Regions from separate parts of the Hydrogenophaga pseudoflava genome, predicted to be linked through region 2. Evidence: predicted binding sites of a transcription regulator. Region 2 holds the regulator's gene; the other holds the start of a gene.
What was found. Region 2 encodes LexA, which represses DNA repair genes until DNA is damaged. Its sites were predicted from a motif close to ACTGTATNNNNATACAGT; they were not measured.

Region 1 (11,802 bases), 880 kb from region 2:
GCCAGGTTGTCGTCGCCGGGTTCGGCCACAGGTTCGGGAGTGATCAGGTCTTGGGTCATGGGGTCACAAACTGGAAGAACGGGTGCCATCACGGCACACCTGCACCGGCGTGGTCAGCCGCGGCCGGGCGGGCGCAGCGGCATGGGTGTGGCCGCGGGAATCGCCTCGGCCCGCGCCTCGCTGACGGTGCGCGGAGGTTTGAGGCTGTGGTGCAGGTCGGTGACCTTGCGCACGTAGTTGATGGTCTCAGGGTAGTTGGGAATGCGGCGACCGGCCTTGAGCACGGCACCCTCGCCCGCGTTGTACGCCGCCACCGCCAGCCGCACATCGCCGTTGAAGTAGTTGATCAGCCAGGCCAGGTAGCGCGCGCCGGTCTGGATGTTGGTGCGCGGGTCGGTCAGGCGCTCGCTCACACTCTGCCGCCCGGTGGCGCGGACACCGAAACGCTCCGCGGTGTCGGGAATCACCTGCATGAGGCCCACTGCGCCCTTGGGGCTGACAGCACCGGGATCGAAGCCCGACTCGGTGGCGATCACCGCCTGCAGCAGTTCGAACTCCAGCCCGTGCTGGCTCGCCGCCTCGCGGATCAGATGCCGCACCGCCTTGAATCGCGTCGACAGCTCCATGCGCGTCACGGCCGACGCCGAGGACCTGGTGGGGCGGCTGCCACCGCCCGTCCTGGCGTTGCCGGAACCGGGGTAGAGCAGCTCATAGCGGGCGTGGAGCGGGCGGTCGGCATAGTGGGTGACGCCGTTCTTGTCGCGGTACGCCCAGACTTCGGCATGCGCAGTCCCCGCCAGCGCCACCGCCAGCAGGACACCGCCGAATATCGGGGCCAGACGGGGCATCACACATCCACCTCCACGGAGTCGCCGTGGAGTTCCATGAGTTCACGGCGCGCGGCCGCTTCGCCCTTGCCCATCAGCCGCGTGATCAGGGCCTCGGTGGCGGCAAAGTCCATCGAACCCAGCGTCACCTGCAGCAGGCGGCGGGTGTCGGGGTTGAGCGTGGTGTCCCAGAGCTGCTCGGCGTTCATCTCGCCCAGGCCCTTGAAGCGGCTGATCTGGCACTTCTCGCGGTTCACGCCGTCTTTCTCGGCCTTGTCCAGGATGGCGTGCAGCTCGCCCTCGTCCAGCGCGTACTGCTTGGCCGCGGGCTTCTTGCCACGCGCCGGCACGTCCACACGGAACAGCGGCGGGCGCGCCACGTACACATGACCAGCCTCGATCAGCTTGGGGAAGTGGCGGAAGAACAGGGTGAGCAGCAGCACCTGGATGTGCGAACCGTCCACATCGGCGTCCGACAGGATGCAGACCTTGCCGTAGCGCAGGCCACTCAGGTCGGGCGTGTCGTTCGGCCCGTGCGGATCGACACCGATGGCAACCGAGATGTCGTGGATCTCGGTGTTGGCGAACAGGCGGTCGCGCTCAACCTCCCAGGTGTTGAGCACCTTGCCGCGCAGCGGGAGCACGGCCTGGCACTCCTTGTCGCGACCCATCTTGGCGCTGCCGCCGGCCGAGTCGCCCTCCACCAGGAAGAGTTCGTTGTGCGCGGTGTCGCGGCTCTCGCAATCGGTCAGCTTGCCGGGCAGCACAGCCACGCCCGAGCCCTTGCGCTTCTCGACCTTCTGGCCAGCCTTCTGGCGGCTCTGCGCGGCCTTGATCGCCAGCTCGGCCAGCTTCTTGCCATAGTCCACATGCTGGTTGAGCCAGAGCTCCAGCGCCGGGCGCACGAAACCGCCGACCAGGCGAACGGCGTCGCGCGAGTTCAGACGCTCCTTCACCTGGCCCTGGAACTGCGGGTCCAGCACCTTGGCACTCAGCACATAACTGGCGCGCGCGAACACATCTTCGGGCAGCAGCTTGACGCCCTTGGGCAGCAGCGCATGCAGCTCGATGAAGCTCTTGACCGCCTGAAACAGACCGTCTCGCAGGCCGCTGTCGTGCGTGCCGCCGGCGCTGGTGGGAATCAGGTTGACGTAGCTCTCACGCACTGGCGCGCCGTCTTCGGTGAAGGCCACGGCCCAGGCCGCACCTTCGCCATCGGCGAAGCTGTCGTCCCTGGCGTCGGCGTAGCCCTCGCCCTCGAACAGCGGGATCACCGGGTCGGTGGTCAGGGTCTGCTGCAGGTAGTCGCGCAAACCGCCCTTGTACTGCCAGGTCTGGGTGTCCCTGGTTTTTTCGTTCACCAGCGTGACCTGCACGCCGGGCATCAGCACCGCTTTGCTGCGCAGCAGGTGGGTCAGTTCGCCCAGCGGCAGCGCGGGCGAGTCGAAGTACCTGGCGTCGGGCCAGGCGCGCACCGTGGTGCCCTGCTTGCGGTCGCCCTCGCCCTTGGGCGTCACCACCAGCGGCTCGATCACGTCGCCGGCACCGAAGGCCAGTTTCGCCACCTGTCCGTCGCGGAAGCAGGTGACTTCCAGACGGGTCGAGAGCGCGTTGGTCACGCTCACGCCCACCCCGTGCAGACCGCCGGAGAAGCTGTAAGCACCACCCTTGCCCTTGTCGAACTTGCCGCCGGCGTGCAGGCGGGTGAACACCAGCTCGACCACGGGTGCCTTTTCTTCGGGGTGCAGGCCGAAGGGAATGCCGCGGCCGTCGTCTTCCACGCTCACCGACCCGTCGGTGTGCAGCGTGACCTTGATCTTCTTGCCGAACCCAGCGAGCGCCTCGTCGGCCGCGTTGTCCAGCACCTCTTGAATGATGTGCAGCGGGTTGTCGGTGCGGGTGTACATGCCCGGCCGCTGCTTGACCGGCTCCAGTCCCTTGAGGACGCGGATGGAGCCTTCGGAATACTCGTTCGATTGGGTTGCCATCGGGAAATTGTAAGGTGAGGCCCTTCAAAAGCCTGTATGCAAACACAGATACCGACCGCCGCCTGTCCAGCAATGCCAGGCGCTCATCAATCTGCGCGAGAAATTTCACCACCGCGCGTCCACCCTGCGACGCCTTCGGGAAAGCCGGATTCGCTACAGTGCCGGGATGTCTTCAGCTTCTCCCATCTCCGTATCACCAGCGCGCCTGTCGGCCGCACAGGTGCTGCTCTGCGGCGCCGCCATCGTCACCCTTTCCATGGGGGTGCGCCATGGTTTCGGTCTCTGGCTGCAGCCGATCACCCAGGACATGGGCTGGACCCGGGAAAATTTTTCCTTCGCGCTGGCCATCCAGAACCTGGCCTGGGGCCTGTTCGGCATCTTCGCCGGCATGGCGGCCGACCGCTTCGGCGCCTTCCGGGTGCTGGTCGGCGGAGCGGTGCTGTACGCGGCAGGCCTCGCAGGCATGGCGCTCTCGCCCACGCCGTTCGTGTTCATGCTGACCGCCGGCCTGCTGATCGGCGCGGCTCAGGCCGGCACCACCTATGCCGTGGTCTATGGCGTGATCGGTCGCCAGATCCCTGCGGAGCGCCGCTCCTGGGCCATGGGCGTGGCGGCGGCGGCCGGCTCCTTCGGCCAGTTCCTGATGGTGCCTGTGGAAGGCTGGCTGATCTCGGGCTTTGGCTGGCAGCAGGCGCTGCTCATCCTCGGGGCAGCGGTGCTGCTGATCATGCCGCTGGCACTGTTCCTGCGCGAGCCGGGTTTCAGGGGCGGGGCGGCACCAAAGCGCGAACAGACCATCGGGCAGGCCCTGCGCGAGGCCTTCGGCTACCGCAGCTTCCAGCTGCTGATGGCGGGCTACTTCGTGTGCGGCTTCCAGGTGGTGTTCATCGGCGTGCACATGCCCAGCTACCTCAAGGACCACGGCCTCTCGCCGCAGGTGGCCAGCTACGCGCTGGCCATCATCGGCCTGTTCAACGTGATCGGCACCTACGCCGCCGGCGCGCTGGGACAGCGCCTGGCCAAGCGCCACATCCTGGCCTTCATCTACCTGGCGCGCTCGGTCGCCATCGTGGTCTTCCTCTGGGCACCGCTCACGCCCACAAGCGTCTATGTCTTCTCCGCCGTGATGGGCGTGCTCTGGCTCTCGACGGTGCCACCGACCAACGCGATGCTGGCCCAGATTTTCGGCGTGGCCCACATGTCCATGCTGGGCGGCTTCGTGTTCTTCAGCCACCAGATCGGCAGTTTCATGGGCGTCTGGCTGGGCGGCGTGCTCTACGACCGGACCGGCAGCTACGACGTTGTCTGGTACATCTCGATCGCCCTGGGCGTGTTCGCGGCCCTGGTGAACTTGCCGGTCCGCGAGTCGGCCATCGAACGCGGCCCGCAGCGTGTGGGGGCCGCCGCGTGAGGCCGCTGGCCGTCAGGGCGCTGGTCTGGGCCGCCGTGGCCCTGGCCCTGCTGGGCACGCTGATGCTCTACCAGCGCCCGGACTTCCTGGTGAATCTGGCCGACCAGCTCTGGAGCTGTTTCTGATGCACGGCACGGAGTCGCCTTCCCCCTGGGTGCAACGCTGGTCGCACCTGGTGCCGGTCGGCGGCACCGTACTGGACGTGGCCTGCGGACAGGGACGGCACCTGCGCTGGTTCGCCGGCCGCGGTCATGCGGTGACTGGCGTGGACCGGGACCCCACCGCTGTGGCAGCAGCGGCCAGCGCCGGGCGGGTGGTGCAGGCCGACATCGAGAACGGCCCCTGGCCCTTCGAAGGACAACGCTTCGACGCCGTGGTGGTGACCAACTACCTCTGGCGCGCGCTGCTGCCCGTGATCGTGGACAGCGTGGGCGAGGGTGGCGCGCTGATCTACGAGACCTTTGCAACCGGTAACGAATCGGTCGGCAGACCGTCCCGGCCCGACTTCCTGCTGCAGCCCGGCGAGCTGCTGCAGGCCTGCGCCGGCCTGCACGTGGTCGCCTATGAAAACGGCTTCTGCGACCACCCGGAGCGCTTCGTGCAGCGCATCACCGCCCTGCGAAAACGTCCGTCAGACGCCTCCGTGCCGGCGCGCCACCTGCTCCCTGAATGAGCGACTGCGCTGGGTAGAATGCACGATTCGCGCGCGAGCCGCCGGATCGATTTCCTCAACGTGTCCGGCGCACAGGCCGGCGCCTCTGACTTGAGCCCGAGAACATGAAGACCATCACCGGCAGCATCGTTGCCCTCGTCACCCCGTTCCACCCCGACGGCAGCGTCGACTACCCCACCCTGCGCAAGCTGATCGACTGGCACATCGCCGAAGGCACCGACTGCATCGGCGTCGTCGGCACCACGGGCGAGTCGCCCACGGTGAGCGTCGAAGAGCACTGCGAGATCATCCGCGTCTCCGTCGAACAGGCCGCCAAGCGCGTGCCGATCATGGCCGGCTGCGGCGCCAACTCCACCGCCGAAGCCATCGAGCTGGCGAAATTTGCCCGTGGCGTCGGTGCCGACTGCCAGCTGCAGGTCGTGCCCTACTACAACAAACCGACGCAAGAAGGCCAGTACCAGCACTTCAAGGCGATTGCCGAAGCCACCGGCGACCTGCCCATCGTGCTGTACAACGTGCCCGGCCGTTCCGTCGCCGATATGAGCGTGGACACCGCGCTGCGCCTGGCGGCGGTGCCCGGCATCGTCGGGATCAAGGAAGCCACCGGCAACATCGAGCGTGCCCAGTGGCTGATCCGCGAGGCGCCGGAAGGTTTTGCCATCTACTCGGGCGACGACCCGACGGCGGTCGCCCTGATGCTGTGTGGTGGCCAGGGCAATGTCAGCGTGACCGCCAACATCGCGCCCCGACTGATGCACGAACTGTGTATGGCCGCCATCGCCGGTGACGCCCGCAAGGCGATGGAGATCCAGCGCCGCCTGATGCCCGTGCACAAGAACCTCTTTGTCGAAGCCAATCCGATCCCCTTGAAGTGGGCGATGGAACGCATGGGCCTGTGTGGTGGCACCATGCGCCTGCCCCTCACGCCCATGAGCTCCCCGTTGGAACCGGTGGTCGAGGCGGCACTCAAAGAGAGCGGCCTGATCTGATCACGCCGCTGCCAGGTCCCACCAAGACGTCATCCAAGCTGCCCATGTCCATCACCTCACGCTCTCTGTCTTCGCGCATCCGCCCCACCGTGTCGCTCCGCTGGGGCGCCGTGGCCATGGCAGCCTTTCTCGCCACGGGCTGCTCCGTGCTCGAGGAAGACAAGATCGACTACCGCAGCGCCCGCCAGGTCAACTCCCTCGAAGTGCCGCCGGACCTGACCCAGCTCAGCCGCGAGTCGCGCTACCAGGTGCCTGGCGCCACCGTGACGGCCAGCGGCTACCAGACGGCCCAGCCAGTTGCGGGTTCCTCCGACACCGCCGCAAGCAAGATCGGCGATGTCCGCATCGAGCGCGCGGGCAGTCAGCGCTGGCTGGTGGTGGACCGCCCTGCCGACAAGGTGTGGGGCCCCGTCAAGGACTTCTGGCAGGAGAACGGCTTTGTGCTCACCCTGGACCAGGAAACCCTGGGGGTGATGGAGACCGACTGGGCCGAGAACCGCGCCAAGCTGCCGCAGGACGTCATCCGATCCACACTGGGCAAAGTGTTCGACAGCCTCTATTCAACGGGGGAGAAGGACAAGTTCCGCACCCGGCTGGAGCGCACCCCGTCGGGTGCCACAGAGATCTACATCAGCCACCGCGGCATGATTGAGGTCTACACCGATGCCCGCAAGGACCAGACCGTCTGGCAGCCGCGCGCGGCCGACCCCGAGCTGGAAACGGAGTTCATGCGCCGGCTGATGGTCAAGCTCGGCGTCACCGAGGCCCAGGCCAAAGCGGTTACCGCATCGGCACCGACGCCTTCTGCGGCCCGTGTGGTCACCGTCAACAACCAGCCCGCCGTGCAGCTGGAGGACGACTTTGATCGTGCCTGGCGCAGGGTCGGCCTGTCGCTGGACCGCACCGGTTTCACCGTCGAGGACCGCGATCGCAGCCAGGGCGTGTATTTCGTTCGCTACGTGCCCGCAGACGCCACCGCCGAGTCGGCCAAGCCCGGCTTTTTCAGCCGTCTTTTCAGCAGTTCGCCCGCCCAGGCCAAGCCGGTGCAATACCGGATTGCCGTGCGCAGCAGCGGCACCAATACCACGGTGTCCGTGCTGAATGCCCAGGGACAACCCGACACCACGGCCGATGGAAAGCGCATCGTCGAGTTGCTGGCCGCTGATCTGAAGTAAGGGCCACGCAGGCAAAAGAAATGCCGCCCGAGGGCGGCATTTCTTTTGGCCGGACGATTCGGACCTGGGCCCGAACCGGCTGGGCAATTACTGAGCAGGCTTGGCAGCAGCCTTGGCAGCTTCGGCGGCCTTGTCGGCAGCTTCCTTGGCGGCGTCAGCACCAGCCTTGGCAGCGTCGGCGGCGGCACCAGCGGCGTCCTTGGCGGCATCGGCAGCAGCGCCAGCGGCGTCGGCAGCAGCAGCGCCGGCAGCGGCACCAGCGGCGGCGCCAGCGTTGGCAGCAGCAGCGCCAGCATCCTTGGCGGCGTCGACAGCAGCGCCAGCGGCGTCCTTGGCAGCTTCAACGGCGGGGGCTGCAGCGGGAGCAGCAGCTTCTTCCTTCTTGCCACAAGCGGTCAGGGCGATGGCGGCGAGCAGGCTGGCCAGCAGAACGGTCTTTTTCATGGTGATTCCTCAGGATGTGGATGAAAACAAAAAAATGAATCAACCACAAAAAAACCCGAATCGATGATCCGGGCTTGGTTGACCCAGTCGCTTACCGCTATTAACGATTGCGATCTGGAACGAAATCATACGCCGGAACTGCAAATCCGTATTTACCCTTGTCAACTTTTTCTTTTGTTGACAGTTGGCGTTGCAAAAACACACGCCGTTGGGATTCTTGTCACAAACCGAGGACCGTCGCAGGAAACGAAGGGCAGCCCTGCTGCCAGCAGGCCTGCAACCGTTCATGGAGCAGCGTTCGGCGCTCGGGTCGGCGACTGGCGACCATCAGACAACGGCCGATGTCCAGCCGCTCCATGGTCCAGTCGGGTGACCAGATGGCACTGGGCAGTTCACCCCCCGCCACCGCGCGGCATGCGTGGGCTTCGACGATGTGCGACCAGGTCGTGCGCCACTGCACGAGCCTGGGGTGCAACTCGCGCAGCCGGTCAAAGTCCATGGCCATGAACTGGATCTTTCTGCCGCGACAGGCCCAGTCATTGAGGGCGTCAATGACGGACCTCTCGCCCAGAGGCCAGTCGGCGAAATCAGGATCACTGAGCACAATCTGGGTCCAGCCATCGCGGGCGGCGGTTTGCAATGCCAGCCGCACCAGATCCGCAAACTCGCGGCGCCCCTGAATACGCCCTTCCGGCAATGCCGGGAGATCGTCCGGTATCGGCTGTTGCGTCATCTCTCAGTCCTTTTCACCACCCGCCGTGGACTCCGCATGGAGCCAGCCGGCCTCGAACCAGTCCTTCAACAGGGCCTGAGCGTCGGCGCTGGCACGGCGCACCTGCGCCGCACCCAGGCGACGTTGATCTGCCAGGACGCGCATGAGGCGGGCGTCGGCTCCAGCGGCCCGAAAACTCTCTCCGTTGATGAACAGGTGCCTTGAGTCGTACATCATGCGGGTGCGCCGGTCCAGGCGCAACGCCGTCCCAGGCTGCCATGGGCCCACGGGCTCTTCGAACCACACACGGGGCTTGGGCTCGGTCATCACTTCGCCGAGGGCGCAGGCCAGCGAAGTGCGCTCGGCGAGCATGCGCTGCAGGGCATCGGCCGCGAATGCCTCCAGCGAGGCCGGCATCGCGGCCGGGTGGTCGGTGGCCTCCTGCCCGGGGTCGCGGTACAGCGTGCTGTCCTCGAACTCGTCGGCCATGCGTTGGAGCAGTTCGCCGGCGAGCCCTCCGCGCTGGGGCACGCGGAATCCCGCCGAGTAGGTCATGCAGTCGTCGCCGACGGCAATGCCGTCGTGTGCCCAGCGCGGCGGCAGGTACAGCATGTCTCCGGGGTTGAGCAGGTGCTCCTGCTCGGGCTCGAAGTTGCTCAGTATCTTGAGCGGAACATCAGGCTCCAGCGACAGGTCCTTTTGCCGCCCGATGCGCCACAGACGCTGGCCGCTGGCCTGCAGCAGGAATACGTCGTAACTGTCGAAATGGGGCCCTACACCACCGCCATCGCTGGCCCAGGAAATCATCAGGTCGTCCAGGCGCGCGTCGGGCACAAAACGGAACCGGCCCAGCAGATCGTGCGCCGCGTCCAGGTGAAGGTCCACCCCCTGCACCAGCAGGGTCCAGCGCTTCTGTTTCAGGGGCGGAAAGACCGTGCGGGCAAAGGGACCGTGCCGGAGCTGCCACCCGGCCGGCTTGTGCACGATCAGGCGGGACTCGACCGATTCCTGCGCGGCCAGCGCAAACAGCTCGGGGCGTGTGAGCAGGGGCTGGAAACCGGGGAAGGCATTGCGGATCAGCAAGGGCTTTTTCTGCCAGTAGCGCTGCATGAACCGGGCCGGCGACATGCCGCCCAGCATCTGCGCCGGCAGGTCCACAGAAGGAGCGCCTGCGATGGAATCGGTGTGTGGTGTCATGGGACAATTGTCGGATGAAAATCACCGAACAATGTGTGGTCGCGCTGACCTGGACACTCAAGGACACGCTGGGCGAAGAACTCGATGCACTGGACGAGCCCGTCGAGTTCCTGGTGGGTGGCAATGATCTGCTGGCCAGCCTGGAGAAGGCGCTCCAGGGCCACGAGGCCGGCGATTCGCTGGAACTGCAGCTGGAGCCGCACGACGCCTTCGGTGACTACGACGACCGGCTGCTGTTCCTGGAGCCGCGCCACCTGTTTCCCGAGCACCTGGAAGAAGGCATGGGCTTCGAGGGACTGCCGGAGGGTTGCAGCGCCGCTGCCCCCAAGGACCGTCTGTTCTTCGTCAGCGACATCTACCCGGACCACGTGGTCATGGACGGCAACCACCCGCTGGCGGGCATCGCGCTGCGCATCCGGCTGAAAGTGCACGACGTGCGCGAGGCCGAGGTCAGCGAAATCGGCCGGGGCACGCTGGGCACCGGCTTTTTCCGGATGCAGGTGGACCCCTCAGGTCCCGGCGACGAACCGCCTCAGGCTCCCACCCTGCACTGACGCAGCGCGCGGGCTGCGCCGGTCAGCCGCGCCCGGTCGATCCGTAACCGCCCGCGCCGCGTTCGCTGGCCTGGGCGAAATCACTCACCACATTGAAGCGGGCCTGCACCACGGGCACGATGACCATCTGCGCAATGCGCTCCATGGGTTCGATGGTGAAGGCCACATCGCTGCGATTCCAGGCGCTCACCATCAGCTGGCCCTGGTAGTCGCTGTCGATCAGACCGACCAGGTTGCCCAGCACGATGCCGTGCTTGTGGCCCAGCCCCGACCGGGGCAGGATCATGGCGGCGTAGCCCGGGTCGGCGAGGTGGATCGCCAGCCCGGTCGGCACCAGTTGCCAGGCGTTGGGCGCCAGGGTCAGCGGCGCGTCCAGGCAGGCACGCAGATCCAGGCCCGCGCTGCCGGCCGTCGCGTAGGAGGGAAGCTGGCCCGCCATGCGCGGATCCAGCACCTTGACATCAATCTGCATGTTTCGGGTTCCGCAGAAGGGGCTCACTGCCCCGTCTTCTCGCTCTTGAGTTCGTCTTCCAGCGCCTTGGCAGGATCGACCTCCTCTTCATCAGCGGGTTCGGCCGCATCGCCTTCGGCGGGCTGCTCGGCCCCCTCCATGCCCTGGGTCGGGTCCTGCTCCTCTTCCTGTTCGAGGCCCGGCATGTTGTTGAGCATGTCGGTCACAGTGGCGTCGTCCACCTTGGCGGCGGCCTCGATATTGCCGATCACCAGCTTCGGGTAGGCAATGACGACGGACACCATGATCAGCTGCAGGATGATGAAGGCGATGGAGCCCTTGTAGATCTGCGCCGTGGTCACCGCAGGGATGCGCTGCTTGGTCACCTGGTCGGTGTAGTCGTTGCGGGCAGCCACCGAGCGCAGGTAGAACAGAGCGAAGCCGAAGGGTGGTGTGAGGAACGAGGTCTGCAGGTTCATAGCAAGGATGATGCCGAACCAGATCAGAGCCATCTCCGGCGGCGCGCCTTCAGGCAGCAGCTCCGGCAGCACCTTGGCCGCCACTGGCGCGAGCATCGGCACCACGATGAAGGCGATCTCGAAGAAGTCGATGAACATGCCCAGCACGAAGACCAGCAGGTTCACAATGATCAGGAAGCCCAGCGCACCGCCCGGCAGCTTGTCGAACAGGTGCTCGACCCAGATGTGACCGTCGGCTGCGTTGAAAGTAAAGCTGAACACGGTGGAGCCGATCAGGATCGACAGCACGAAGATGGCCAGCTTGGTCGTGTTCTCGCCGGCCTGCCTCATCAGGTCGAGGCTCAGGCGCTTGCGCGAGGCCGCCATGATCAGCGCGCCCAGGGCGCCCATGGCGCCGCCTTCGGTGGGCGTTGCAATGCCCAGGAAGATGGTGCCCAGCACCAGGAAGATCAGGACCAGCGGCGGGATCAGCACGAAGGTGACCTGCTCGGCCAGGCGGGACAGCAGGCCCATGCGGGTGATGCGGTTGACGATGGCCAGGGCCAGAGCCAGCAGCGAGGCCACGGTGATGGACATGATGACCACCTCGTCGCCTGCGGCCTCCATTTCGCGCCCGATCATCGGGTTGATGATGGCGTTGTGGTTCTGGGCCCAGATGTAGCCAGCCACGCCGCAGATCGCCAGCAGCACCAGCAATGAACGGTGGCCGCTCGCGCCGTTGGGTTCGCGGTAGATGCGCGCCTCCTGGGGCAGCGCCGGCACCCAGTCGGGCTTGAAGATGGCCACGGCCGCGATGAAGGCCAGATACAGGCCCACCAGCATCAGGCCGGGCAGCAGGCCACCGGCGTACATGTCGCCCACCGAACGGCCGAGCTGGTCGGCCAGCACGATCAGCACCAGCG
Region 2 (11,802 bases):
CATCAGGTTGTCCAGCCGGTAGTCGCCGTGCACGATGGACACCAGCGATTCGTCGCGCGCCATGGCCGGAATGTTCCGGGGCAGCCACTCCATGAGCTGGTCCATCTCGGGAATGGGCTGGGTGATCGACGCCACGTACTGCTTGCTCCAGCGGCCGATCTGGCGCTCGAAGTAGTTGCCGGGCTTGCCGTAGTCGGCCAGGCCGATGGTGTCCGGGCGCACCGAGTGCAGCGCGGCCATCACGCGGTTCATCTCGTCGTAGATGGCGCCGCGCTGGTCCCTGGTCAGTTCGGGCAGCGACTGGTCCCACATCACGCGGCCGTCGACGCACTCCATCACATAGAACGCGCGGCCGATCACCGATTCGTCCTCACACAGGGCGTACATGCGCGCCACCGGCACGCCCGTGCCGTGCAGTGCACCCATGACACGGTACTCCCGCTCGATGGCGTGGGCCGAGGGCAGCAGCTTGGCCACCGGGCCGGGCTTCGCGCGCATCACATAGCTGCGGCCCGGTGTGATGAGCTTGTAGGTGGGGTTGGACTGGCCGCCCTTGAACATTTCGATGCTCAAGGGGCCGCTGAAGCCATCGACATGGCGTTCGAGCCAGGCCTGGAGGGCGGCGGTGTCGACGGCGTGCTGGGCCGCCACCGGCCGTGTGCCGGTGAAGTTCTGGAGGTCGTTCATTCGGTCACGGTCGGTGAGGGCAGGAAAACGGTCAGTGTTCGGCTTCGGCGATGCGCATCAGCATGTCGCGGTTGCGCACCACCAGCCCTCCCTGCTCGATGCGGATCGCTTCTTCGCGTTCCATGGATTTGAGTTCCTGGTTCACGCGCTGGCGCGAAGCGCCCAGCAGCTGCGCCAGTTCTTCCTGTGCCAGTTGCAGGCCGATGCGCATCTCGTTGCCGTCCGAGAGGCAGGGCACGCCATAGGAACGCACCAGGTGCAGCAGTTGCTTGGCCAGGCGCGCGCGCAGCGGCAGGGTGTTGAGGTCTTCCACCAGTCCGAACAGCGTGCGGATGCGCCGCGCCTGCAGGCGCATCAGCGCTTCGTACAGTTCGACGTGGGCGCTGAGGATCTTCTGGAAGTCGTTGCGGGCCACGCACAGCAGCGTGGTCGGGCCATGCGCATAGGCGTCGTGCGTGCGACGGTCCCCGTCGAAGAACGCCACATCCCCGAACCACACGCCGGGCTCCACATAGGTCAGCGTGATCAGCTTGCCCGAGAGCGAGGTCGAGCTGACACGCACCGCGCCCTTGGCGACCGCTGTCCACTCGGTGGGCGGTTCGCCGCGGGCGACGATCAGGTCGCCGTCCTTGAATCGCTTGACGTAGGCGCATCGGAGAATGTCGTGACGCAGGGAAGGGGAAAGACTCTGGAACCAGCGACCGTTGTTGATCGCCTCTCGTTCTTCCATTGTCAGAATCGGTTCGTCCATCGGATGTCTTTTGAGTGACTGAAAGCGGTCCCATTGTCACCACTGGGACGCGCCGGGAGCATCAGGGATAGCGCGGGGAAGCTGTCCCGCAGGTGTCGCCGTGCCGCTTTTAAAACCGCAGCACGGCAGGCTTGTCGATCAACGGTAGCCGGGGCGGCGCTTCTCAAGGAAGGCCGAGATGCCTTCACCGCCGTTGGCGTGGTGGAGGTTTCGCACGAAGTGGTCGCGCTCGGCGGCGAGCTGGGTGTGCAGCGGCGCGGTCTGGGCCTCGTTCACCAGCTCCTTGATGCTGGCCATGGCGTTGGGCGCCCGGGAGTTGAGTTTTTCGGCCAGCGCCAGCGCGGAGGCCATCGCCTCGCCGCTGGCACACACCTGGCTGACCACGCCGAGGGTCTGCAGGCGCGCGGCGTCGATGCGGTCGCCACACATCAGCAACTGCATCGCGGTGGCGCGGGGCAGGGCGCGCGCCAGGCTCCAGGTGGCGCCGCCGTCGGAGGACAGGCCCACATTGCTGTAGGCCATCACAAAGACGCTGTCCTGTGCGGCGACCAGCAGGTCGCAGGCCAGCGCAAGCGAGAAGCCCGCACCGGCGCAGGCGCCTTCCACGGCGGCGATCACCGGCTTGGGGAATGCGCGGATGGTTTCGATCCAGTTGTGCAGGCTTTCGATGCTCTGGGCCTGCACCTCGGGTGGCTGCTGGCGGTTGGACAGCAGGCGCTGCAGGTTGCCGCCTGCGCAGAAGTGGCTACCTTCGCCGGCAATCACCACCGAACGCACCTCCGGGCTGGACTCGGCCACGTTCAGCGCCTCGACCCCCGCGGCATAGATCTCCGGACCCAGGGCATTGCGGTGTTCCGGGTTGCTGATGGTGAGCACCATGGTCTGGCCATGGCTGTGGCTCTTGAGGCTGGCGCTCATGCTCAGGCCTCTTCGTGCATCAGGCTCAGACCCAGGGCGCCGCGGCGGCGCAGCCAGGGCGAAGGGCGGTAGCGAGGATCGCCGTAGACCGTGCCCATGTTGAACAGGATCTCCAGCACATTGGTGGGGCCGACCTTGTCGCCCATGGCCAGCGGGCCCATGGGGTAGCCCAGACCCAGTGTCACCGCCACTTCCAGGTCCTTGGGTGTGCAGATGCCCTGCTGGCACATGTCGGCCGCGATGTTGACGATGGTGGCGACGACGCGCTGCGTCACGAAGCCGCCGCTGTCCTTGACCACGCTCACCGCCTTGCCGTCCTTGGCGAACAGGGCGTGCGCGGCGTCGCGCATGTCGGGGCGGGGGCCGGGTTGGTGGCCAGCACACGGCGCTTGGTGGCGGCGTCCTCCAGCATCATGTCGATGCCAACGGTGCGGGTGGGGTCGAGCCGCTCGACCGCGGCGAGGGTGGTCACGTCCAGTCCGAGCGGTGCCACCAGGATCAGCGCGCTGGCTGATGGGGCCTGGGCGGTTTCGATGCTTGCGCCCAGGTTCTTGAGCAACTGGTAGATCTCGGCCCGACGCGCGGCTTTGGGCGAGACCCAGACCGGCGGCAGGGCACCGACCTCGGGCACCGGAGGCTCGGCAGGAACCTGGGCAATGCCCTCCCTATATGTATAGAAGCCGTCGCCGACCTTCTTGCCGACCACACCACCGGCCAGTCGCTGCGCTGTGATCACGCTGGGGCGGTAGCGTGGTTCGTCGTAGTACTGGCGGTAGATCGACTCCATGACCGGGTGCGAGACGTCCAGGGCGGTCAGATCCATCAGCTCGAAAGGACCGAGCCGGAAGCCCATCTGGTCTTTGAGGATGCGGTCGATGGTCGCGAAATCGGCCACCCGCTCGCTCGCCACCCGCAGTGCTTCGGTGCCGTAACCGCGACCGGCGTGGTTGACGATAAAGCCGGGGGTGTCCTGCGCCGATACGGGGGTATGCCCGAATTCGCGGGCAAAGGCCGTCAGCCGCTCGCACACCACCGGATCGGTCTTGAGACCGGCGATCACTTCGACCACGCGCATCAGCGGCACGGGGTTGAAGAAGTGGAACCCGGCAAGCTGGCGAGGGCGCTGGAGCGCCGCACCGATGGCGGTCACTGACAACGAAGAGGTGTTGGTTGCCAGCACCGATTGTTTGGAAACGATGGACTCAAGTTCGGAAAACAGCTTCTGTTTGACATCTAGCCGCTCGACGACGGCTTCGATGACCAGGTCGCAGGGGGCCAGCGAAGCAAGGGCATCGGCGCAGCGGAGCCGATCCAGCATGGCGGTGCGTTGCGCGGCATCGAGCTTGTTCTTGTCCACCAGCTTCTGCCAGGTGTCGGCCAGCGCCTGCCGGGCGGTTTCGGCCGCATTGGGCTGCAGATCGAACAAGATGACTGCGCTTCCGGCCTGGGCTGCCATCTGTGCGATGCCGCGGCCCATGGCGCCTGCACCCACGATGCCGACGGTTTGAAAAGTTGGGGTCATATGAAAGTGTTATTTAAGAAGGGTGGGCAACGACCTATGACAAAATGTTGCCACGAAGAACGGAAGGGCTGTGACGTGCGCCAGATCTTGGTTGGCTCTATTTTGCTATCAACGGCGTTGGGCGGTTCGGCGGCCACTTTGGGGCGACACAGCGGCGCTGTTCTCATTGGCAGGCCTCTTGATATACGGGTGCAGGCCGTCGCGGCTCCAGGGGAAGATCTGTCCGCGCTGTGCCTGCAGGCCGATGTGTTCTTCGGTGACAACCAGCTGGGTCCTTCGTCTGTGCGCACCTCGACGCAGCACAACGCACCCGATGCCGAGGCATCGGTGCGGATCCAGACCACGGTGCCGGTGAACGAACCCGTTGTCTCGGTGGTGTTGAGGGCGGGCTGCGCTTCGCCGTTCTCCCGTCGGTATGTGCTGCTGGCTGACTTTCTGTCCGAGCCTGCAACGGCGTCGCAAACAGCGCCTGCGTTGTCCGGTTCACAAGTAGTGCCCAAGCCGTCGCCCATCCCTGCGGAGGGTTCGACAGGCAGCTCCAGAGTGTCTGCTGGTCCGGCAGCTGGCAGCGGTACTCCTGTGGCGGCTCCGACGCGCAGCACGGCGCCTGCTTCTGCTTCCAGGCCCAGGCCAGCCAGCGTGGTGCGCAAGCCGGTGGAACCGGCAAGGGATGTAACCCCGCGGCTCCAGCTGGACCCTGTGGACGTGAGTCTCGCGATCGAGCGCGATCCGGTTCTCAAACTGTCACTGTCCCTGCTCAGCGAGCCCTCCTCGAACCCCCAGGAGCGGGCCGCTGCTGCCCAGCTCTGGAAGGCATTGAACGCATCCCCCGAGGACATTCTTCGCGACACCCAGAAGCTGGCAGTCCTGGAGGCCGAATCCAAAGGCTTGCGTGAGCGGGAGGCGCGCAACAAGGCCGCCATGCAGGACATGGAGGCCAGGCTCGAACAGTCGCGCTTCATGTCGTGGGCTGCGTACACCTTGGGGGCGCTGCTGCTTCTTGCTTTGGCAGCACTGGCCTGGCTGTGGCGACGCAAGACCGCCATTGGCGTTGCGGGTACCCCTCAGAAGGACTGGTGGACGTCTGGTGCAGCGAAAGCGGCCAAGGTGCCTGCCGACAAGCCTGCAAGGAAGGTGGCGGCCAAAGGATTGGATCTTGACCTTGATCTGGATGCCGATTCCGGGTTGGACGAACTGGGTCCTGTGCGCAGAGGTTCTGGTGACAGCGGAGCGATGCCCTTGTCCACTTCCGAGCGCCGCGATTTCCGCACCAGCCACATCGGCGTGTCCCGGTCCGTCGCTACGGAAGAACTGTTCGACGTCCAGCAGCAGTCGGATTTTTTCGTTTCGCTGGGCGAGTTTGACCAGGCGATCGGTGTCCTCAAGATGCATTTGCACGAAAGCCAGGAGCCCAGTGCGCTCGCGTATCTTGACCTCTTCAAGCTCTACCACCGGCTGGGGCGGCGCGACGAGTACGAAAAGCTGCGCGAAGAGTTCAACCGCCAGTTCAATGCAAGTGCCCCGCCGTTCGATCAGTACAGCGACTCCAACCGGGGCCTGGAAGCCTACGAGACTGCGTTCGGGCGGATTCAGGCACTGTGGCCTCAGCCCAAGGTGCTGGATGTCATCGAAAAGTCCATCTTCAGGGATGCGGCCGATCCCGAGTCGGAGGTGTTTGATCTCGAAGCGTACCGTGAGCTCCTGCTCCTCCACGCCATCGCGAAGGATGTGATCCAGCGCGATTCGAGCACCCCTTCTTCTGACTTCCAGCACACGGCGATTCGTCCTCTCAAGGCTGCGGGGCCGAAGATGGCTGCTGTTTCGTCCTCTGCGGCAGCTTCGGAACGGTTGACCGAACCGATGGATGAAATCCCGCACGCCTCCCCCCGTCTTGGCCTGGATATCGACCTGGATGCGCTGCACGACGCGTCGGCGTTCGAAGCATCGCTGCCCGACGTTGTGGTGCCGGTGGAGCCCACGGCCAGGCTCGCGTCATCGACGGGCATCTCTGCAGTGGAGGCCGCGGACATGGGCAACCTCATTGATTTTGAAGTTCTGGATTTCACGCCACCCGATGACGGAGAAATCCCACCGGGCAAGGGCGCACAGTCCACACAGTGAGCATGTTTGCTCAACAAAAAAAGCCAGACACGTGCTGGCTTTTTTGTTGGCGCTGCTGAGCCTGATGGTCAGCGTCGCACCTGCAGGGCGCCAGGGTTGACGATGTTCGTGGGCGTTCCCTTGATGAAATTGACCACATTGTCGAACGCAGCCGAGAACAAGGTCTCGTAGTTGCTGAGCTCGACGTAGCCGATGTGAGGCGTGCAGATGCAGTTCTCGAGCCTGAGCAGCGCATGCCCCTGAAGAATCGGCTCTGATTCGAAAACATCGATGGCGGCCATGCCTGGGCGCCCCCGGTTCAACGCGGTCAGCAAGGCCTCGGCCTCGATCAGTTCCGCTCTGGATGTATTGACCAGCAGGGCGGTCGGCTTCATGCGAGAAAGATCCTCCAGCGTGACACAGCCCGCGCTGCGGTCGCTGAGTCGAAGATGAAGGCTGAGCACATCCGAACGCTCAAAGAGATCTTCCCGGCTGGCTGCGACCTCAAAGCCGTCGGAAACGGCCTGCCGGCAGGACTCATCGCCACCCCAGACCAGCACCTGCATGCCGAAGGCCTTGCCGTAAGCAGCGACCAGCTTGCCGATGCGGCCATAGCTCCACAAGCCGAGTGTCTTGCCGTGAAGAACCATGCCGAGGCCGAAGTTGGCGGGCATGGACGATGACTTCAGCCCCGACTGTTGCCAGGCGCCGTGCTTGAGGCTTGCGACATACTGGGGAATGCGCCGCATCGACGCCATGACCAGAGCCCATGTCAGCTCGGCGGTGGAGATCGGGGAACTTGTGCCTTCGGCCACGGCGATGCCGCGTTCGGTGCAGGCAGTGACGTCAATATGGCTGCCGATACGCCCCGTCTGCGCAATGAGCTTCAGGCGAGGCAGCTTGTCAACCAGTTGACGGGATACCGGGGTTCTTTCCCGGATCAGGACCACGATGTCGGCATCCCGCAACCGTATGGACAGTTGCCCGACCCCCTTGACCGTGTTGGTGAACACTTTGGCGGGATAGGGGTCGAGGCGCGCTGCGCAATCCAGCTTTCGGACGGCGTCCTGATAGTCGTCCAGTATCACGATGTTCATGGAGCACTATTGTGCCGCCATGAGCATTCTGTACAGACTTTGAGCTGTCAGGCGGGTTCGGTGCGGTGCTCGAGAGCGGCCAGACGATCCAGTTCGGCGCAGACATCGGCCATGCGCCCTGAAATCACCAGGCAAGCGCTTCGATCCGGTTGGCTGGTGTGCTTCAAGCGGATGGTTGCTGTCTGTGAGGGCCGCGACACCTCGGCCATGGAAGCGCCGTGAGAGGCCGACAGCGACTGTTTCGGTTGCTTGTTGGCCAACCATCCGGCCCTGACAAACCGCTGCATCAACGTTGGCAGCGGTTTGCGGGTCTTGTTGGGACAAGGAGGTGACGGCAGCCAGTTGTCGATCAACTGCAACGGAGCGCGCCAGGTCTTGGAGGTGATGCGGATTCCCATGTGAAACTCCGGAAAGGGGTTGGACACAGGCAGGATTGGTTCGGAAGAGCCGCTCTCGCAGGGTTTGCCAAGGACAGTGTGCTGTTCTGGCAAAACGCCCGCCACCTGCGAGGGCGGCACCGACCCTGCGGGTCAGATCTGGAAGCTGTTGCGAATCAGGCCCACGGCGAGGCCTTCGATCTCGAAGGGTTCACCCGGTTGCACCACGATCGTTTTGTAGTCCGGGTTTTCCGCGTGCAGCTCGATTTGGTGGTCGCGGCGCATGAAACGCTTGACAGTCACATCGTCTCCGAGCCTGGCCACCACGATCTGCCCATTTTTCGCGTCCTTGCCGGACTGCACGGCCAGCAGGTCGCCGTCGAGGATGCCGACGTCGCGCATGGACATGCCGCGCACGCGCAGCAGGTAGTCAGGTGTGCGCTGGAACAGGCTGCGCTCGACGTGATAAGTCTGGTCGACGTGTTCCTGAGCGAGGATCGGTGAGCCGGCAGCCACCCGCCCGATCAGGGGCAGCATGAGCTGAGAAAGGCCGGGCATCGGCAGTGTAAGCTGATGAGTCCGCTGATCGTTGATGGCCTGCAGTTCCCGGCTGCGAAGACGGATCCCGCGGGAGGTGCCGCTGACCAGTTCGATCATGCCTTTGCGTGCGAGCGCCTGAAGGTGCTCCTCGGCCGCATTGGCCGACTTGAATCCGAGCTCGGTGGCGATTTCTGCGCGGGTGGGTGGAGCGCCGGTGCGGGCAATGGCGTTCTGGATCAACTCCAGGATTTGCTGCTGGCGGGCCGTGAGCTTGGGCGGGAACGACTCGATCATGTCAACCTCGTGGTTAGGTGGGATGCGGCTGGACAGGCTGTTTGTACATCCAGTATCTGTATTTTTAAACAGTTTCGGAGACTTGGCAAGTGAGCGACAACAACAGAGGCTTTTGCGTGATCCTGGGGACTGGCGGAACGATCGCCGGGCGGGCCGCCCGGGCAGGAGATAACGTGGGATATGTGGCAGGGCAGGTTCGTGTGGAAGATCTTCTGGGGGGCGTTCCAGCGCTGCAAGGCAGTCCACTGGAGGTGGAGCAGGTGGACCAGGTGGACAGCAAGGACATGCACTTCGGTCTGTGGAAGCGGCTGTTGCTTCGGCTCTCTCACCACCTTGCACGCGACGAGGTTGCCGGCGTTGTGGTCACACACGGCACCGACACGCTGGAAGAAACTGCCTTTTTCATCCAGACGGTGCTGCAGCCCCGCAAGCCGGTGGTGTTCACCTGCGCGATGCGCCCAGCCACCGCCCTTGTGCCCGATGGCCCTCAGAACCTGCTGGATGCCGTGACCGTGGCGGGTCATCCCGAGGTCGGAGGGTGTGTGGTGGTCTGTGCGGGGCTGGTGCACGCGCCCGAGCACTTGACCAAGGTTCACAGCTACCGGGTGGATGCGTTCGATTCGGGCGACGCCGGCCCTATGGCGTGTGTGGAAGAAGGCGAGGTCCGGTGGTTCCATCCTCCCGCAAGCCGCCCGACCGCCGAGCGTTCTGAGGCACTGCTGGCGCGGGTGCTGCGGGCCGATGCGCTGCCACGCGTCCAACTGGTGACCAGTCATGCCGATGCCGACGGCTCCATCGTTCGCGCGCTGCTGCAGGCCGACCCGGCACTGCGTCCGCAGGGCATTGTGGTGGCTGCCACCGGCAACGGCACGGTTCACCAGTCGCTGGCCTCGGCCTTGTCGGAGGCCATGGCCCGTGGTGTGCGGGTGGTCAGGGCCACGCGCTGCGCCCGAGGGCGTGTGATTCCTGACACGGCCAATCCCATGCCCGACTCTGCCGGACTGCCCCCTGTGAAGGCGCGGCTGGCTCTGGCACTCTCGCTGCTGGAACCCTGACGCGCCAGCCCGTTGCAACGACAAAAAAAGAAACCCGGCAAGTTGCCGGGTTTGCAGGAGGAGTGGGCGCTGGGTCAGGCGGCCAGGGCCTCGAACGCGCGGGCTGTGATCTCATCCACCGAACCGGTGCCGCTGATGGCGCGGTACTTGGGGGCGGCGGCCGGATCTGTCCTGGCCCACTGGCTGTAGTAGTCGACCAGCGGTCGGGTCTGGGCGCTGTACACCTCCAGGCGCTTCTTGACCGTTTCTTCCTTGTCATCGTCGCGCTGGATCAGCGGTTCACCGGTGACGTCGTCCTTGCCTTCCACCTTGGGCGGGTTGAATTTCACGTGGTAGGTGCGCCCTGAGGCGGGGTGTGAGCGGCGGCCGCTCATGCGTTCGATGATGGCGTCGAACGGCACGTCGATTTCCAGCACGTAGTCCAGCTTCACGCCGGCCGCTTTCATAGCGTCGGCCTGCGGGATGGTGCGCGGGAAGCCATCGAACAGGAAGCCGCTGGCGCAGTCGGGCTGGGCAATGCGTTCCTTGACGAGGTTGATGATCAGGTCGTCACTCACCAGGCCACCGGCGTCCATGACCGCCTTGGCCTGCATGCCCAGAGGCGTGCCAGCCTTCACGGCGGCACGCAGCATGTCGCCGGTCGAGATCTGGGGGATGCCGTACTTCTGGCAGATGAAGGTGGCTTGTGTGCCCTTGCCCGCACCAGGAGCGCCCAACAGGATCAGTCTCATCGTCTTCCTTGTATCAGTGTTTCATTCGTGCTCGCCTGTCTCCGCGGCTGAGCTGGCCCCGGTATCGAGGGTCGAACGAGGATAGCATGGCCTACCCCGACACTGCCTTACAGACAGTGTCGCAGTTCAAGACTTCCGGAGCAGCGCCCGGACCCTTTCCAGGTCCGTGGGGGTGTCCACACCGGGAGCGGCCGCATGGGTCGCGAGATGCACCGCAATGCGCTCACCGTGCCATAGGGTGCGCAGTTGCTCCAGCGACTCCGTCAGTTCCAGCGGTGCCGGCTCCAGCGACGGAAAACGGCGCAGGAAACCCGCCCGGTATCCGTAGACGCCGATGTGCCGCCAAGGGGCCGGAGAAGGCAGGCTGAGCGGCTGGCCGTTCGACATGCCGTCGCGCCACCAGGCGATGGGCGCGCGGCTGAAATACAGCGCCACCTGCCGCCGGTCGAGCACCACCTTGACCACGTTCGGATTGAGAAAGTCTTCCACCTGCTCAATGGCGTGGGCGGCGGTGCTCATCACGCAATCGGGCCTTTGCGCCAGCTGCGTGGCCACTGCGGCAATGAGCGCGGGGTCCACCAGCGGCTCGTCCCCCTGCACATTCACCACGAGCTCGTCGTCAGCCAGGCCAAGCAGTTCACAGGCTTCGGCCAGCCGGTCGCTGCCGGAGGGGTGGTCGGAACGGGTGAGCAGCGCCGTGACGCCATGCTCCGCACAGGCGCTCAGGATGCGGGGATCGTCGGCCGCCACCACCACCTGGCGGGCGCCGCTGAGCAGCGCCTGCCGGGCCACACGAACAACCATGGGCAGGCCCGCAATGTCTGCCAGAGGTTTGTCCGGGAGGCGGCTGGAGGCCATGCGCGCCGGAATCAGCACGCTGAAGGCCGGTGTCCGGACAGCCGCGCTCATGCGGTGGGTGCCGGTGGCCGAGCGGCTTCTTCGTCGCTCAGAGTCCGGGCTTCGTGCTCGAGCAGAATGGGAATGCCGTCGCGCACCGGATAGGCCAGCCGGGCGCTGCGGGAGATCAGTTCCTGGGCCTCGCGGTCGAAGATCAGAGGGCCTTTGGTGACGGGGCAGACCAGCAGTTCAAGCAGTTTGGTATCCATGAGGCGATGATAGTCGCGCGCTTGCACGCAGAGCCTCCAGCCGATGATCCAGTTCAGCCAGAAAGGCCGGGTCGAGCTGAAGCTCCAATGGCACCGTCCACAGGGACGGGCGCCGGTCGGCTGGCAGCGCCAGTGCCTGGGCGAACAGCTTGACCGCATCTTTTTCCGTGCACACCACGGTGGATGAGGGTGAATCCAGGACTGCCTGGTAGGCGTCCGGTGGCGCGTGGTCTGGCAGGGCCATGCACCGGGACAGGGTCAGCCCCTGGTTGCGCAGCATTTCGAAGAAGACATCCGGCCGGGCGATGCCGGCCACGGCCACCAGGTCCTGGCCCGCCAGTTCGGACAAGGGCCGTTCACTGCCACTAGGACCGCGGGCGACGCCAGCGAGACGCCGGGTGGCCACAAACAAGGTCGCGCCCACGGGCAAGGCAGGGGGCGAGACCGGTGCGGAGTCAGCCCGTCGCTGCAGCAAGACAAACTGTGGCGAGAACGGGTCTTCCGCGGCAGGAGGCCAGGGCTCCCTGAGCAGGCCCGCCGGCAGCAGCCATCCGTTGCCGGTGCCCCGGTCATCGAACACCGCGATGGCGATGTCACGTCCCAGTGCCAGATGCTGCAACCCAT

Region 1: HPF_RS09450 (DNA topoisomerase IV subunit B) is a predicted target of LexA. The motif match lies at 2,847-2,864, and genes of this name have one in related genera.

The regions. Positions count from the first base shown of each region.
Region 1 is NZ_CP037867.1:1,937,543-1,949,344, reverse strand. It holds gene parC (DNA topoisomerase IV subunit A) at 1-59, opposite strand, end outside; gene HPF_RS09455 (lytic transglycosylase domain-containing protein) at 114-848, opposite strand; gene HPF_RS09450 (DNA topoisomerase IV subunit B) at 848-2,815, opposite strand; gene HPF_RS09445 (MFS transporter) at 2,982-4,226, shown strand; gene HPF_RS24065 (hypothetical protein) at 4,223-4,351, shown strand; gene HPF_RS09440 (class I SAM-dependent methyltransferase) at 4,351-4,899, shown strand; gene dapA (4-hydroxy-tetrahydrodipicolinate synthase) at 5,004-5,888, shown strand; gene bamC (outer membrane protein assembly factor BamC) at 5,933-7,063, shown strand; gene HPF_RS09425 (hypothetical protein) at 7,151-7,507, opposite strand; gene HPF_RS09420 (hypothetical protein) at 7,728-8,240, opposite strand; gene HPF_RS09415 (JmjC domain-containing protein) at 8,244-9,416, opposite strand; gene HPF_RS09410 (FKBP-type peptidyl-prolyl cis-trans isomerase) at 9,431-9,970, shown strand; gene dut (dUTP diphosphatase) at 9,993-10,442, opposite strand; gene HPF_RS09400 (TRAP transporter large permease) at 10,466-11,802, opposite strand, start outside.
Region 2 is NZ_CP037867.1:2,822,203-2,834,004, reverse strand. It holds gene HPF_RS13585 (phosphotransferase family protein) at 1-687, opposite strand, end outside; gene HPF_RS13580 (Crp/Fnr family transcriptional regulator) at 719-1,438, opposite strand; gene HPF_RS13575 (oxepin-CoA hydrolase, alternative type) at 1,577-2,356, opposite strand; partial or broken gene HPF_RS13570 (3-hydroxyacyl-CoA dehydrogenase) at 2,359-3,878, opposite strand; gene HPF_RS13565 (type IV pilus assembly protein FimV) at 3,954-5,999, shown strand; gene HPF_RS13560 (D-2-hydroxyacid dehydrogenase family protein) at 6,068-7,075, opposite strand; gene HPF_RS13555 (hypothetical protein) at 7,123-7,473, opposite strand; gene lexA (transcriptional repressor LexA) at 7,606-8,286, opposite strand; gene HPF_RS13545 (asparaginase) at 8,376-9,341, shown strand; gene adk (adenylate kinase) at 9,416-10,072, opposite strand; gene kdsB (3-deoxy-manno-octulosonate cytidylyltransferase) at 10,199-10,981, opposite strand; gene HPF_RS13530 (Trm112 family protein) at 10,978-11,178, opposite strand; gene lpxK (tetraacyldisaccharide 4'-kinase) at 11,159-11,802, opposite strand, start outside.